Regions from separate parts of the Actinokineospora sp. genome, predicted to be linked through region 2. Evidence: predicted binding sites of a transcription regulator. Region 2 holds the regulator's gene; the other holds the start of a gene.
What was found. The regulator LexA, encoded in region 2, represses DNA repair genes until DNA is damaged. The targets are predictions, from matches to a motif close to CGAACACGTGTTCG.
Positions count from the first base shown of each region.

Region 1: a site for LexA is predicted at 2,364-2,377, ahead of ACT4N7_RS02560 (intein-containing Rv2578c family radical SAM protein). Genes of this name have one in related genera too.

Region 1 covers NZ_JBQTHF010000006.1:81,672-89,548, forward strand. The annotation lists gene ACT4N7_RS02555 (helix-turn-helix domain-containing protein) at 1-393, shown strand, start outside; gene ACT4N7_RS02560 (intein-containing Rv2578c family radical SAM protein) at 432-2,354, opposite strand; gene ACT4N7_RS02565 (hypothetical protein) at 2,467-2,712, shown strand; gene ACT4N7_RS02570 (YibE/F family protein) at 2,736-3,998, shown strand; gene ACT4N7_RS02575 (transglutaminase-like domain-containing protein) at 4,045-4,860, shown strand; gene ACT4N7_RS02580 (transglutaminase family protein) at 4,857-5,735, shown strand; gene ACT4N7_RS02585 (VOC family protein) at 5,742-6,155, opposite strand; gene dacB (D-alanyl-D-alanine carboxypeptidase/D-alanyl-D-alanine endopeptidase) at 6,206-7,762, opposite strand; gene ACT4N7_RS02595 (hypothetical protein) at 7,850-7,877, opposite strand, start outside.
Region 2 covers NZ_JBQTHF010000024.1:80,912-88,788, reverse strand. The annotation lists gene ACT4N7_RS09045 (vitamin B12-dependent ribonucleotide reductase) at 1-704, opposite strand, end outside; gene nrdR (transcriptional regulator NrdR) at 844-1,314, opposite strand; gene ACT4N7_RS09035 (LysM peptidoglycan-binding domain-containing protein) at 1,790-2,260, opposite strand; gene lexA (transcriptional repressor LexA) at 2,536-3,231, shown strand; gene ACT4N7_RS09025 (hypothetical protein) at 3,238-4,263, opposite strand; gene hflX (GTPase HflX) at 4,397-5,809, opposite strand; gene ACT4N7_RS09015 (ArsR/SmtB family transcription factor) at 5,947-6,462, opposite strand; gene ACT4N7_RS09010 (MFS transporter) at 6,541-7,803, shown strand; gene dapF (diaminopimelate epimerase) at 7,850-7,877, opposite strand, start outside.

The DNA.
Region 1 (7,877 bases), on a different contig from region 2:
CCCGAGATCACCGCGGGCGACACGTGCCGCATCGGCCGGGTCGCGCACGACGCGTCCGCGGGCCTGGTGGCCGCGGAGATCCTGCTCGACCAGCCGCTCGCCCGCGGCGACACGACCATCGTCGACTACGTGCTGCAGCACCCCGGCCCGCCCTACTCCCGCGGCGACGACAGCTACTGCCGCAAGTTCACCAGCCCGGTCCGCGAGTTCGTGCTGGAGTTGCGCTTCGACCCGCGGGCGCTGCCCGCGTACCTGGAGCAGTACACAGTCGACACCGACGACCAGGTGACGAACCGGCGCAAGCTGGACGTCACGCTCGACGGCAAGGCGCACGCGGTGGCCCTGGACTTCGGCCCGGGCATCCTGTGCGTCCGCTGGGAGTGGCCTGACTAGCAGGCAAAACCCGCACAACTTCCTCGCAGCAGACCGGGTCAGAGCAGGGTCAGTTGCTCCTGGCGAAGTGGCACGTCGGCGTCGGCGCCCGCGGGCAGGCTGCCGCCCGGCCACCGGGCATCGCCGTCCGCCGAGGGTTTCGGGGCCATGTCGTGCCTGCGGAGCAGGGGCGCGATGCGGGTGGCGAGGGCGCGGCGGTAGCGGATGTCGGCGTTGGTCCCGCGGCCGTACACGCGCCGGTAGAGCGGGACCAGGGCCGGGTGTTCGCGCGCCAGCCAGGCGGCGAACCACTCGCGGGCGCCGGGGCGCAGGTGTAGCGGCAGCACGGTCACCCCGGTCGCGCCCGCGGCGGCGATCTCGGCGAGCAGGGCGTCCAACTGGGCCACGGTGTCGGTGAGTCCGGGCAGGACGGGTGCGACGAACACGCCGCAGGGCAGGCCCGCGTCGGTGATTCGGCGGACGAGTTCCAGCCGCGCCTGCGGACTGGCGGTGCCCGGTTCGAGGCTGTGCTGCAGGTCGCGGTCGAGCAGGGCGATCGACACGCCGAGGCCGACTGAGACATCCCTGCTGACGGCGGCGAGCAGCGGCAGGTCGCGGGAGAGCACGGTGCCCTTGGTCAGGATGGAGAACGGGGTGCCCGACCCGGCCAGGGCGCGGATGATGCCGGGCATCAGCGCGTAGCGCCCCTCCGCGCGCTGGTACGGGTCGGTGTTGGTGCCCATGGCCACGTGCTCGCGGGTCCACCGCGGCGAGCGCACCTGGCGGGCGAGCACCTCGGCGGCGTTGACCTTGACCACGATCTGGCTGTCGAAGTCGGCGCCCGCGTCGAGATCGAGGTAGGTGTGGGATTTGCGGGCGAAACAGTTGTGGCTGACCACGCCGTTGGCGATGAAGTCGCCGGTGCCGGTCGTGAGGTCGAACAGGGGCAGGTCGAGCCCCAGGGGCTCCACGGCGACCACGCCGAGCCGGGCCGCCGACTTCACCGCCGCGCCGTCGACCGTGCGCTTCGCGGTGATCGCCGGGTCGACGGTGTGGAACAGGCGCAGGTGCTCGGCGAGGCCGCCGTCGACCCGGACGCACCGTTTGCCGTCCGGGGCCCGGCGCTGCTCCACCGCGTGCTGGAAACCGAAGGCGCCCAACGCTTCCCGCACCGCGGCGAGGGTGCGGCCGCCCAAGTTCGGCAGTCGCACGATGCGGTGCGCGAAGGTGCCGTCCGCGTCGAACACGCCCGCGAGCAGGCCCTTGCGCCACTCGTCGGTGGGCAGCCGCGGCCACTCGATCGGCAGGCTCAGCGGGAGGTCGCCGGTGAGGTACTCGGCGACGCGGACACCGACCTGCTCCGGCGGGGTCGGACCGCCGTCGCCGCGGGCGATGCCGCACAGGTAGCCGCGGCGGTAGTCGGCGGTGTCCTTGGGCGGCGCGGCGAACCGGCCGGTGCCCATCAGTTTGTTGCCGGTGGTCAGGTGGGGGCGTCTGCCAGGGCCGGACACGACCCCGGTGACGTGCTTCCAGCCGCGCTCGGTGAGGAACCGGTGGTCGCCGCTGGCGATGAGCTGGGTGCCGTCCTGCAGGGTGACCCGGTACGCGGGTTTGACGGTGCTCCAGTGGTCGCGGACGTCGGTGGGCACGTAGTGCCGGTAGCTGCCGCGCCGCTCGGTGCCGTAGACCACGTCGCCGACGCGCAGGTCGGCGATCGGCTTGGTGGTGCCGTCGGCCATCAGCACCGGGGTGTCGCCGTGCAGGCAGTAGCTGCACGCGTGCGAACAGCCCCGATACGGGTTGACCGTCCACCGGAACGGCATCGGCGAATCGCCGGGGACCCGGTTGAGTACGGACTTGGCCCGCACCTCGTGGAACACCATCCCGGCGAACTCCGGCGTCCGCACACTGCGCACCAGTCCTGGCAGGCCGGGTAGGGCCTGCTCGTCGCTCGCGGCCACCCGCTGTCCGTCCCATCGCACCTCCCTAGTCGAACACATGTTCGAACAAGGCGCAACCTCGTCACCTCGGACGGGCTCCGGTATGACACTAGCTCGCAGAATTGGCGGCGAAGTGTCACAAATCGAGGTGCGCATGCCGGAGGTCATCGTCGTCGGCGCGGGGATCGTGGGCGCGAGCGTCGCCTATCACCTTGCCGAGGCGTGCTGGGTTACCCACGCGGGCGGCGCGGGCAGGCTGCTCGCCGCCCGGATACTCGACACCGGGGAGTACTCGGTGGACCCGGATCGACTCTGCCCCAACCGGTTCGAGGACTGGGACGCCGACCGGATCAGCGCCGCCGCGCTGCGCCACTACCGAGGGATCTACGACACGCACTGACGGCGCCCTGACAGGATGCACGGGTGGACGACTGGGAGACCCAACCGATCCCGCGTGTCCGCGAGGCCCGGCACGCCAAGGCGGAGGAGCCGCGCGGGCAAGGGCAGAAGCACCGCCACGGGCACGGACACAGCCACGGGCACGGTCCGGTCGAGCCCGCGTCTCGGCCGGTGCGCAGGTTGCTGGGCCTGCTGCTGGCCCCGTTCGCGCTGGCCGCCGCGGTGGGCATGGTGCTGCTGTTCCCCTTCGGCGACGGCCCGACCGGCGTCGGGAACAACCAGCAGCCCGTGCTCGGCACCGTCACCGCGGCCGAGTCCGGGCCGTGCGCGGGCGGCGGCGAGGATCTCTGCCTCACGGTGACCGTGGTGATGTCCGACGGACGCGCGGCGGGCAGCGACATCCGCACCGCCGTGCCGCTGGAGCCGAGTACGCCGCGGTTCTCCGTCGGCGACGACGTCGTGCTCTCCTACAGCGGCGGAGACCCGCTCAGCGGCCAGTCCTACCAGCTCGTCGACTTCCAGCGCGGCACCCCGCTGGCGCTGCTGGCGGCGCTGTTCGCGGTCGCGGTGCTGATCCTGGGGCGGTGGCAGGGGCTCAAGGCGCTGGCGGCGCTGGGCCTGAGCTTCGCGGTGCTGCTGCTGTTCGTGCTGCCCGCGATCATCGGCGGCGAGAACCCGCTGCTGGTCGCGATCGCGGGCGCGGGTGTGATCATGTTCGTGGTGCTCTACCTGACCCACGGCCTGTCCGCGCGGACCTCGACCGCGGTGCTCGGCACGATGGTCAGCCTCGCGCTCATCGGCCTGCTCAGCGCGCTGTTCGCCGCGGCGGCCCAGCTCACCGGCCTGGACGAGGACACCGCCACCCTCGTCGGCACGCTGGGCCAGGGCATCGACACCCGCGGCCTGCTGCTCGCGGGCATCGTGATCGGCGCGCTGGGGGTGCTCGACGACGTCACCGTCACCCAGACGAGCGCGGTGTGGGAGTTGCGCGCGGCGAACCCGGCGCTGGGGTGGCGCGAGCTGTACGCGGCGGCCCTGCGCATCGGCCGCGACCACGTCTCGTCGGCGGTGAACACGCTGGTCATGGCGTATGCGGGCGCGGCACTGCCGGTGCTGCTGTACTCGTCGATCTCGGGGGTCGGGCTGGGCGCGATCCTGGGTTCGCAATCGATCGCGCAGGAGATCGTGCGCACCCTGGTGGGCAGCATCGGGCTGGTGGCGGCGGTGCCGATCACCACGGCGGTGGCCGCGCTGGTCGCCGTCCGCGAACCGGCGCGGGTGTCCTGACCAGCGACGTTGTGCGACCGTAACAATGCGCGGGGATCATGGGGCGATGGTGGTACGTCGGGTGCGGGTGGGCTGCGAGTTCGGGTATCTGGCCGAGATCGACACGCCGACGGTGTTCCAGGTGCGGCCCCGGCACGAGGACCCGGTGACGGTGCGGAGCGAGCGGTCCTCGGTCGAGCCGGAGGTGGGCAGCCGCGGCTACACCGACCTCTACGGCAACTCCTGCCTGCGGCTGATCCTGCCCGCGGGCCGGTCCAGCTTCCACTACGAGGCGCTGGTCGACGTGCCCGACGCGACCGAGGACGCCGACCCGGACGCGCCGGAGCTGCCGCCCGAGGCCCTGCCCGACGACGTGCTGATCTACACCCTGCCCAGCCGCTACTGCCTGCCAGACATGCTCGGCGACGAGGCGTGGTCGCGCTTCGGCGGCACGGCGACCGGCCACCGCCGCGTCCAGGCGATCTGCGACCACGTGCACGAGCACCTGGAGTTCCGCTACGGCAGCACCACCGCGCAGTCGACAGCGGCCGACGTCAACACCTCCGGCTTCGGCGTGTGCCGCGACTTCACCCACCTGGCCATCTCGTTCTGCCGGTCGCTGAACATCCCGGCGCGCTACGTCTTCGGCTACCTGCCCGACATCGACGTGGACCCCGAGCCGGTGCCGATGGACTTCGCCGCGTGGATGGAGGTCTGGCTCGGCGGCCGCTGGTGGACCTTCGACCCGCGCAACAACCGCAGGCTCAAGGGCCGCGTCGTCATCGGCCGCGGCCGGGACGCCTCCGACGTGGCGATGGCGACCACCTTCGGCGCGCCCGTCCTGGAATCGATGGTCGTGCACGCCGAGGAGGTCCCCCGGTGACGATCGACCGCGCGCCGCTGCTCGACCACCGCGGCCTCGACCTGGAGTCGGCCCGTCGGATCACCTACCGGATCGAGCAGAGCTTCCGCTACGACTACGACGCGCCGGTCGAGGCCGTGCTGCAGCGGCTGGTCGTGGTGCCGCCGGTCCGCCACGGCGACCTGCACCGACGCGCGCACCGGGTGGACGTGACCGGCGCGGCCACCCGGCGCGAGGTGCGCCGCGACGCCGCGGGCAACACCATCGTGCGCGTCCACGCGGCGCGGGTCGAGCGCAGCGTCGAGTTCCGCGTCACCGCCGTCCTCGAACGGGTCCGCGGAGACGGGCCGCCGGTGCTGCCCGCCGCCGCGTTGACCGACCCGCGGCTGCTGCGCCCCACCAGGCTCACCGCCGCCGACGACCGGCTCCGCGCCCTGGCCGCCGACCTCGCGGGCGACGGCGCCCGGGGGCTCGACCTGGCCGAGCGGATCTGCGCGGAGGTCCACGAGGCGGTCGCCTACGAGCACGGCGTGACGACCGTGCGAACCACGGCCGCCGAGGCGCTGGCGGGCGGGCGCGGGGTCTGCCAGGACACCGCGCACCTGATGCTCGCGCTGTGTCACCTGGTCGGGCTGCCCGCCCGCTACGTGTCCGGGCACCTGCTCGGTCAGGGCGGCACGCACGCCTGGGTCGAAGTCCTCGTCCCGGACGACGGCGCGGCGGTGGCCGTGCCATTCGACCCGTGCCACGGCAGGCGGGCGGACAGCGGCTACGTCACCGTCGCGACCGGCCGCGACTACGCCGACGTGGCGCCGACCTCGGGCTCCTACGTCGGCGCGCCGGGCGGCAGGTTGACCACCAGCCGCCAGGTCGGCGTGATCGCCGTCGCCGCCTGAACCCCGCTACGCCTGGGGCTGCGTGATGTTGACCATCCAGCCGATGCCGAACCGATCGGTGCACGACCCGAACTCGTCGCCCCACATCTGCTTCTCCATGGGGACCGACACGGTGCCCTCCGCGGAAAGCTTCGCCCAGTAGCCGCGCAGCTCGTCGGCGTCGTCGCCGCTCAGGCTCACCGCGATGTTGGTCCCCGGGCTGTGCTCCATCCCGGGCGGGGTGTCGGCGGCCATGAGTGTGAAGCCGCTCTCGGTCTCCAGCATGCCGTGCATGATCTGGTCGGCTCCCGGGGCGTCCTGGTCGCCGAACTGGCCGAAGGTGTTCAGTACCAGGGTGCCGCCGAGGACACCCTGGTAGAACTCCATCGCCTGCCGCGCGTCGCCCGCAAAGCTGATGTAGGGGTTGAGACGGGTAGCCATCGTGTTGCTCCTCTTGGTCGTGACAAGGGGATCAACCTTACCCGCCTGCCTCAGCAGGCTTTGATCCAACTGCACTCCACGTCGAAGCGAAGGTCCTGGTCTGTCCGCGGGGCGGGGACCACCGCGATCCTGGCCTGGCCCGCGCGGTCGCTCGCCAGCCGCACGGCGACGGCGTCTTCGAGCGGGCGGGCCGACCGGAGGGTGTTGTTGCTGATCATCGAGAACACCAGGGGCACGCCGTCCGCGGTGCGCACGTAGCCGGACAGCGCGCTGACGCCGGTCAGGGAGCCGGTCTTGGCGTGGACGTTGCCGGTGGCCGCGGTGTCGCGCATCCGGTTGCGCAGCGTGCCGCCGACCAGCCGGTCGGGCACGCCCGCGACCGGGAGCGCGTCGTACCAGGTCTGGAACCACGGCTTGGTCTTGGCCGCGATCAGCAGCGCGGCCACCTGGTCCGGCGCCACCTGGTCCATTCTGGACAGTCCCGAACCGTCCACAAGCGACAGTGCGGCCGGGTCGACGCCCAGCCCGCCGAGCTTGGCCGAGATGGCCCGCACCCCGGCGCGCCAACTCCCCTCGCCGTAGGCCACGCGGCCCGCGGTCTTGACCAGGATCTCGGCGTGCATGTTGTTGCTGAGCTTGAGGAACGGCACCAACAACCGCGCCAGCGGCATCGACGTGTGCTCGCCGAGCGACTCGGCGTTCGCCGGGGTGGCGCCGACGCCGGTACCGCCGATGACCCGGACCCCGTGCCGCGTCAGCGCGTCGGCGAACAGGGAGCGGACCAGTCCGGTCGGCTCCCACACCGTGCTCCACTCCGACTCGACAGCGCCCCCGGCGGGGATGGCGCCGCGCACGCTGATCACGTTGGTGCCGTGCTGCCGCTCGACGGACACCGTCGACGCCGAGCCGGGCTGACCGGTCACCGCGGTGCTGTCGATGGTGACGTAACCGGTCGGCGGCTCGGTCGTGACCGTCGCCCGAGCGCCCGCCGCCCCCGGGGCGACCTTCACGATGATCGACCCGGCGTCGTAGTCGGTGTCCGGGGAGACGGTCAGCGCGGAAATCTGGCCGTTGTAATAGTACGGCTCGTCGTCCCACGCCCAGCCGGTACCCAGCCGCACGGCGTCGAACCAGGTGTCGTCGGCGAGCAGCTTGCCGCGCACCAGCTTGATCCCACCGGCCGCGACCTTGGCGGCCAGCGCGTCGTAGTCGGCGGCGAGCATGGTCGGGTCGCCGGTCCCGCGCAGGTACAGATCCCCGGCCAGGACCCCGCCGCGCGCCCGCCCGGTCGCGAGCACACTGGTGCCGAACCGGTAATCGGGCCCGATGGTGTCGAGGATGGCGGCCGAGCTGATCAACTTGCCGTTGGACGCGGGCTGGCCGCGCTTGCCGCTTCCGCTGGAGAACACGACCGCGCCGGTGTCCGCGTGCCGGACCACCAGGCCCACGTCGGCGCCCGCCACGCTCGGGTCGTTGACGATCGCGCTGAGGTCCCGGGCGAGGGTGTCCTCGGCCTGCGCGGACGCGTCGGTCGCCAGATCGGACGCGGGCACCGCGGCGAACAGGACGGCGGCGAGCGCCAAGGCGTACACCCGTGATCTGGGCATCGAGACTCCTCCAGGAGGACGGCGAAACCGTTCGCCGAACAGTCTCCACATAATCGACCGGTCTGTGAAGTTCTCACGGACCCGGGGTCACCGCAGGCCCGCGACGAACCGGGTG
Region 2 (7,877 bases):
CGCCGGGTGGCGCCGCCGGACTTGATGGTGCCCGCGGACGCGTCGGCGCCGCGCATGAACGACACCGGCCCCGACGCGGTGCCGCCCGAGGACAGCAGCTCCTTCGACGAGCGGATGCGGGACAGGTTCAGGCCCGCGCCCGAGCCGCCCTTGAAGATCAGCCCCTCTTCCTTGTACCAGTTGAGGATCGAGTCCATCGTGTCGTCGACAGCGAGGATGAAGCACGCCGACACCTGCTGGGGCGAGGACGTGCCGACGTTGAACCAGACCGGCGAGTTGAAGCTGAACACCTGGTGCAGCAGCATCCAGGTCAGCTCGTGCTCGAAGACCTCGGCGTCCGGTGTGGACGCGAAGTAGCCGTGCTGGAGACCGGCGGCCACATAGGTCCTGACCACGCGGTCGATGAGCTGGCGCAGCGAATGCTCGCGCACCGGGGTGCCCACGGCGCCGCGGAAGTACTTGCTGGTGACGATGTTCGTGGCGTTCACCGACCAGAAGTCGGGGAACTCGACGCCGCGCTGCTCGAAGTTCACCGAGCCGTCGCGCCAGTTGGTCATCACCACGTCGCGGTGTTCCCAGGTCACCTCGTCGTACGGGTGCACGCCCTCGGTGGTGTGGACACGCCGCACGCGCAGCAGGCGCTCCGGCGCGCCGTTGCGCTCCGCGCGGCCGCCCGCCGCCGGGGTCCCGACGGTTTCGGTCATGACCGGTCCCTCTCCCTCGTCACTCGCCTGTCCTGGTGTGGCCACGTCCGGGCTCCCCGTCCGATGCGGCCTGAGCTGCTGGTGTTGCTGGTCCCCGCCCCGGGGTCGGGACGACGCGCCGCGTCGTCGCGATCGCCGATTACTGCTCATCCGCTGCCTCGTCCGCCATGGCGGCGCGCAGGTCGGCGATCTCCTTCTCGAAGTCCTCGACCGAGGAGAACGACCGGTACACACTCGCGAACCGCAGGTACGCGACACCGTCGAGTTCGCGGAGCGGGCCGAGGATGGCCAGGCCGACCTCGTGGCTCGGGATCTCCGCGCTCCCGGTGGCCCGGATGGTCTCCTCCACCTTCTGCGCCAACTGCTGGAACTGGTCCTCGTCCACCGGCCTGCCCTGACAGGCGCGCCGGACGCCGCGGACCACCTTGTCGCGGCTGAACGGCTCGGTGACCCCCGACCGCTTCACCACAGCGAGGACGGCCTCCTCGACCGTGGTGAACCTGCGGCTGCACTTCGAGCAGGACCGCCTGCGCCGGATCACCTGCCCGTCGTCGACCTCGCGGGAGTCGACGACCCTGGAGTCGGAGTGCCGACAGAACGGACACCGCATCGGACCTCACCCCACTCCTCGAACGGCTGTCGGACACCTGGCGTACCCCGATCGGCAGAGCGCACACCGCCACGCTTGGTGATCAATCTGTGGATAACACGTGGATGAGGGGTGGATAACTCACCCCAACCTGTGGACGAACTACAGGGGCGTAACTACTAGATGTTGGGGTCGACGGTATGCCTCAACGCCACATAGTGCAAGCCGACACGGCCCGGAAGGCACCGAACGTGAGCGATTCACGAGCGCGCGCACAGCCGGTGGCACCGACATCCAGGTGAACGTCACACATCACCCGTCTGGACTAACGCCGGTCTGGCCGACGCACTCACCGGACGTAGGCGGTGGACCACGAACCGCGCACGACAGCAGGCGTGATCCACACCACGCGTCCGGCACCGACACGGACGCCTTCGCGACACCGTCCCCACGAACGGCACGCGGCACTACGAGTGGTCGCCTCGCGGCGGCCGGGTCAGCGTAAGAACGGCACCGTCAGCGGCTGTCCGACCGCGACGTCGGAACCGGTGAGCGAGTTCAACTCGCGGATCTTGGCCACGACGGCCTCGATGTCGCTCCCGGGCGCCATCCGCCCGGCCAACTCCGACAGACTCTCCCCCGGCGCGACACGCACCACCGTGGTCGCCTCCGGGACGTCGGCACCGCCCGCCACCGAACCCGCGAACGCGCCGAGCCCGTAGACCGCCAGCGCCACCACCGCCGCGATCCCGACGAGGACGGCGATCGGCGCAGGCGCGCGGCGGGGCGCGCAATCCGGCCTGGCGACGACGTGCGGCGCGCCCGCCACCCGCGGCCGACCGGGTGGCCCGAGCCTGCCCCGCCCGGTCCGGCGAACCGGGCGCAGCGCGGGCCTCGGCGGCGCCACCACGTGCGAAGACCTGCCCGCGACCCGCTCGGCCGACCCGGATGTCAGCAGTGCCGTCATCGCAACCTCCTCGAACTACCGTTCGATCGAACGTCCGTGCGAATGTGTACCACCTGGCACCGACAAAATCGAGAGTTCCCCGGCGTGTCGCTCGAACAGGTGTTTGATCTCCCCAGGTCGGCGGGCTACCGTCGACCCCGGAGATGATCGACGTGGATCCATCACCGGGGCGCCAGTGGCCGCCCCGGGTTCGTACGGGAGGCAGCGCAGTGGCAGGCACGAGTGGTCGGAAGCCCGCAGGGGCACCGAAGAGGAAGCCCCTTGCGGGCGGCAACGTGCGCAGTTTCCCCGAGCTGGACCAGACCCCGGACGGCGCCGAGCTGCCGCTGCGGCAGCGGCAGGTGCTGGAGGTCATCCGGTCCTGGGTGCAGCGCTTCGGCTATCCGCCCAGCGTCCGGGAGATCGGCGAGGCGGTGGGCCTGACGTCCACCTCGTCGGTGGCCTACCAGCTCCGCGCCCTGGAGGAGAAGGGCTACCTGCGCCGCGATCCGAACCGGCCGCGCGCGATCGGCGTGCTCCCCGCCGACGCGACACCCGCGCAACTGCGCGGCGAGCGGATCACCCCGGTGATCATCGAGCAGGACGACCAGGGGCCCAAGCCGACCTACGTGCCGGTGCTCGGCCGGATCGCCGCCGGTGGCCCGATCCTGGCCGAACAGGCCATCGAGGACGTGTTCCCGCTGCCGAAGGAGATCGTCGGCGAGGGTTCGCTGTTCATGCTCAAGGTCGCGGGCGACTCGATGATCGACGCCGCCATCGCCAACGACGACTGGGTCGTGGTGCGCCAGCAGCCCACCGCCGACAACGGCGAGATCGTCGCCGCGATGATCGACGGCGAGGCCACGGTGAAGACGTTCAAGCGCCGCGACGGCCACGTCTGGCTGCTGCCGCACAACGAGGCGTACGAGCCGATCCCGGCCGACGACGCGACCATCCTTGGCAAGGTCGTGGCGGTGTTGCGCAGGCTCTGAGCGGTCTCAGGCGCGCTTGCGCGCGCGACGGTGCATGAGCCACAGCGTCCCGCCGACGGCTACGGCGGTGAACCCGATCGCGGGCAGGGTCGCGAGCCCGCCACCGTCAGCCGGGGCAGGCGCCGCCGCGCCGCCGGAGCGGTCCGCGGTGTCGGCCGGAGCGGGCTCGGACCTCGCCGGGGCCAGCGCCGTCGCGCCGGGCACCACCCGGATGGGCTCGCCGACGCCCTCGGATGCGGACACGAGCGTGCCGTCCGGTTCGAGCGCGATGGCCTCGCCCTGCTGCTCCCCCGGCAGCGGGACCCTGGCGGGCTCCCGCTTGAGCGCGGCCAGGACGTCGCCGTCCGGCGCGGCGTAGAGGTACGCGTCGGTGTAGGTGCGCAGCGCGACGACAGTGCCGTCCGGGCTCACCGCGCCGCCGGTAACCAACACCGAGCCGACGATCGGGGGAACGGGCCCGCCCTGGGTGTCGGTGCTGCTCAACTGCACTGAGCCGACGTTCTCCAACATCGTCGGCCCTGGGCTCACCAGGGCTGCGATAGGCCGGTAGATGTCCGCGCGGCCGAGCGGGTTCTTGGTGACCAGGTACGGCGTGCCGGTCCGGTCGAGCAGCAGCGCCTCGGTGTCGTGTGGACCGTCGGGATAGGTCAGTCGGTACAGCGTGGTCTTCCCGGCGGGCGTGAGCGCGATCAGCGCGACCGTGGTGCGCTTCTTGTCGTTGTCGCCGACGTCGGCCAGCCAGAACGTCCCGTCGGCCGCGCGGGCGAGGTCCTCGACGTCGAACGGGTCGGTCGGCCCGCTGATCACACGCTCGACCACGCACGCCTTGGTCAGCACGAACACGCTCGACTTGGTGCCGCCGTCGTTCACCGCGTACCACCGGTCCCCGTCGGCGACCAGGCCCGACAGCTCGCCGAGCCGCTTGTCCGCCGTGACGCACTTGTCCGACGGGGCCTGCGGCTGCGCCACCGCACCCGCGGCACCGAACCCCACCAACCCCGCGACGAGCGCGGCGGTCACCAACGCCCGCACTGCCACCTCCCACTCCAGCGACTCCCACCCACGGTAGCCGTCGGGAAGTCCACGCAATGCAGGACGTGTCCGACCGCGCCGGGTTCACCCGGACGTGCCGAAGACCCCGGCGAACCGGGGCCTTCGGCGCGGTCTACGCGGAGCTGCCGTTGGCGGTGAAGCCCGCCAGCACCCCCGCGAGGTCGACATTGACCCGAGCCCGGAGCTGGGTGCCCGCCTCGGTGTGCTCCTCGGTCAGCACCTCGCCCTCGCGGTACACCCTGGCCACCAGCTCGCCGCGCGCGTACGGGACGAGTACGTCGACCTCGTGGTCGGGGCGCGGCAGCAGTTCGGCCATCCGCTCACGCAGCTCGGGCATGCCCGCACCCGTGTGCGCGGAGACGAACACCGCGCCGGGCAACAGGTGGCGCAGCCGGGCCAGCGCGAACTCGCTGGTCGCGTCGACCTTGTTGACCACCACCAGCTCGGGCGGCATCCGCAGGTCGCGGCGCTCGCCGATGTCGTTGAGCACCTCGCGCACGGCCGTCACCTGCCACTCGGGCATCGGGTCGGCGCCGTCGACCACGTGCACGACCAGATCGGCGTCGGCGACCTCGTCCAATGTGGACCGGAACGCCTCGACGAGCTGGTGCGGCAGGTGGCGCACGAACCCGACCGTGTCGGTCAGCGTGTAGACGTGGCCTTCCGGCGTCTCGGTGCGCCGGGTCGTCGCGTCGAGGGTGGCGAACAGCGAGTCCTCGACGAGGACGCCCGCGCCGGTGAGCGCGTTGAGCAGGCTCGACTTGCCCGCGTTGGTGTAGCCGGCGATGGCCACGCTCGGGATCGAGTTGGCGACGCGCCTGCCGCGCTTGGTGTCGCGGACCGTGCCCATCGCCTTGATCTCCTTGCGCAGCTTGGAGATCTTCGCGCGGATGCGGCGCCGGTCGGTCTCCAGCTTGGTCTCACCGGGACCGCGCAGACCCACGCCGCCGTTGCCGCCGCCCGCCCGGCCACCCGCCTGGCGGGATAGCGTCTCGCCCCAGCCGCGCAGACGCGGCAGCAGGTACTGGAGCTGCGCCAGCTCGACCTGGGACTTGCCCTCCCGGGACCGCGCGTGCTGGGCGAAGATGTCCAGGATCAGCGCGGTGCGGTCGACAACCTTGACCTTGAGTCGCGCCTCCAACTGCTGGAGCTGGCTCGGCGAGAGCTCGCCGTCGCAGATCACGGTGTCGGCGCCGGTCGAGCGGACGATGTCGCCGAGCTCCTGCACCTTGCCGGAGCCGATGTAGGTCGCCGGGTCGGGCCGGTCGCGGCGCTGCACGAGGCCCTGGAGCACCTCGGAACCCGCGGTCTCGGCCAACCTGGCCAACTCGGCGAGCGACGCCTCGGACTCCAGCGCGGAACCGTCGGTCCACACCCCGACGAGCACCACCCGCTCCAGGCGGAGCTGCCGGTACTCGACCTCGGTGATGTCCTGCAGTTCGGTCGAGAGACCCGCTACGCGCCGTAGCGATGAGCGCTCTTCCAGTTCGAGTTCACCGAGGGAGACCTCAGCCGGATCGGTCATCGCGCCGTTGATCTCCTGCTGAGTGAATTCCTCTGTCACCTGGTGAACCCGTCCTTCGTGTAGTGGCGAAACAGTCGGTACCCGTTCGGTATCCGGCCTCTCCATGGTCGCACGTTGTAGCCGGCAATTCGACCCGGTTATTCACCGGGATAGAACGCGACGTAGATGGCGGTGCGGGCGGCGCCCTGCGCGAGTGGTCGCCGCGCGTACTCGTCGAGCAGGGCGCTGATCCGGTCCATCAGCTCCGCCCGGCCGGACTCGTCCACCTGAACGACCAGGCGGGTCTGGTCGACCTTGGCCAGGCCGGCGTCGGACACCTCGCCGAGGTACGCCTGCAGCATCGCCTCGGCCAAGTCGACCCGCCCGTCGTACCGGTAGCTCAGCCCCCAGGACAACCCGGTCGAGCGATACGGGATCTCCTTCGCCCCGCGGTTGCCCCGGCGTGCGGGCAGCGCTTCGAGGAATCCGGCGGCGACGAGTTTGCGCACGTGGTGCAGCGTGGTCGAGGGGTCCTTGTCGAGCCGCTCGGCGATCTCCTTGTTCGTCAGGGGTCGGTGGTAGGCAAGGCGGATGATCCGCAGCCGGACCGCCGACCCCAACGCCTCCAGTTCGACCGGCGTCGCGGCACGACGGTTCACGGGAAGTTCGCTCACCCCCCAACTCTAGGACCGCGGACCTGTGCCTGTGCACAAGTGATTGACACTTTCCAATCACTTTGCCACCATACCCACATGACCACACTCCGCACCCACCACGACTTCCGCAGACTCTGGGCAGGCGACACGATCGCCCAGTTCGGCACGGCGGTCGGCCACATCGTGCTGCCGCTGCTGGCGGTGGCCGTGCTGAACGCGACCCCGTTCGAGATGGGTGTGCTGACGGCCGCGGAGACAGCGGCGTTCCTGCTGATCGGACTGCCCGCCGGCGCCTGGGTCGACCGCGTGCGGCGAAAACCGCTCATGGTGCGCATGGACCTGGCCCGCGCCGCCCTGCTGCTCACCGTGCCCACCGCGTGGTGGCTGGGCATGCTGACGCTCACCCAACTCGTCGTCGTTGCCCTGCTGGTCGGCGCCTGCACCGTGTTCTTCGACGTCGGCTACCAGTCGTACCTGCCGTCACTCGTCGGGCGCGGGCACCTGATCGAGGGAAACGCGAAGCTGCAGGCCAGCCACTCCGTGGCCCAATTCAGCGGCCCGGCGTTAGGTGGCGTGCTGAGCCAGGCACTCGGCGCGGCCACCGCCTTGCTGACCACCGGCCTGGGCTACCTGGCGTCTGCGGCGTTCCTGTCCAGGATCAAGGCGGCCGAACCGGAGCCCGCTCGGCCCGTAGAACGCGACCTGCGCGCGGAGGTCGCCGAGGGGCTGCGGTTCGTCCTGCACAACTCCTACCTGCGGGCGATCGTCGGCTGCACGGCGACGTGGAACCTGTTCTTCGGCGTCGAGGGTGCGGTGTTCGTGTTGTTCCTGGCCCGTACGATCGGCCTGAACGCGACCGGGATCGGCCTGGTCATGGCGTTGGCCGGGGTGGGCGGCGTGCTGGGCGCGGTGGCGTCGTCCCGGGTGAACCGGGCCATCGGCCAGGCCCGCGCCATCTGGCTGGTGCCCCTGGCCAGCGCACCGTTCGGCCTGCTCATCCCACTGGCTCAACCCGGCTGGTCGGTGAGCCTCGTCGTAGTGGGCTTCCTGGTCGTCAGCTTCTCCGGCGTGGTCTACAACGTGGCCCAGGTCAGCTTCCGCCAGGCCATCTGCCCCGACCACCTGCTCGGCCGAATGAACGCCAGCGTCCGCTTCATCGTCTGGGGCACCCTCCCGCTGGGTGCGCTGATCGGCGGCACCCTCGGCACCTGGATCGGCGTCCGAGCCACTCTGTGGGTGGCTGTCACCGGTTGGCTCCTGGCCTCGCTGTGGGTAGTCCTGTCACCCCTGCGCTCCTTACGCGACATCCCCGAACCGGAGGAGGTGCCCACACCGACCCCACACGGCCCAACTGCCTAACCGGCAAGGGGACAACCCCGCAACGGTGACCCCAGCGCACCGTCTGTCAGGAGACGTGGGCGGCCCACCAGCCC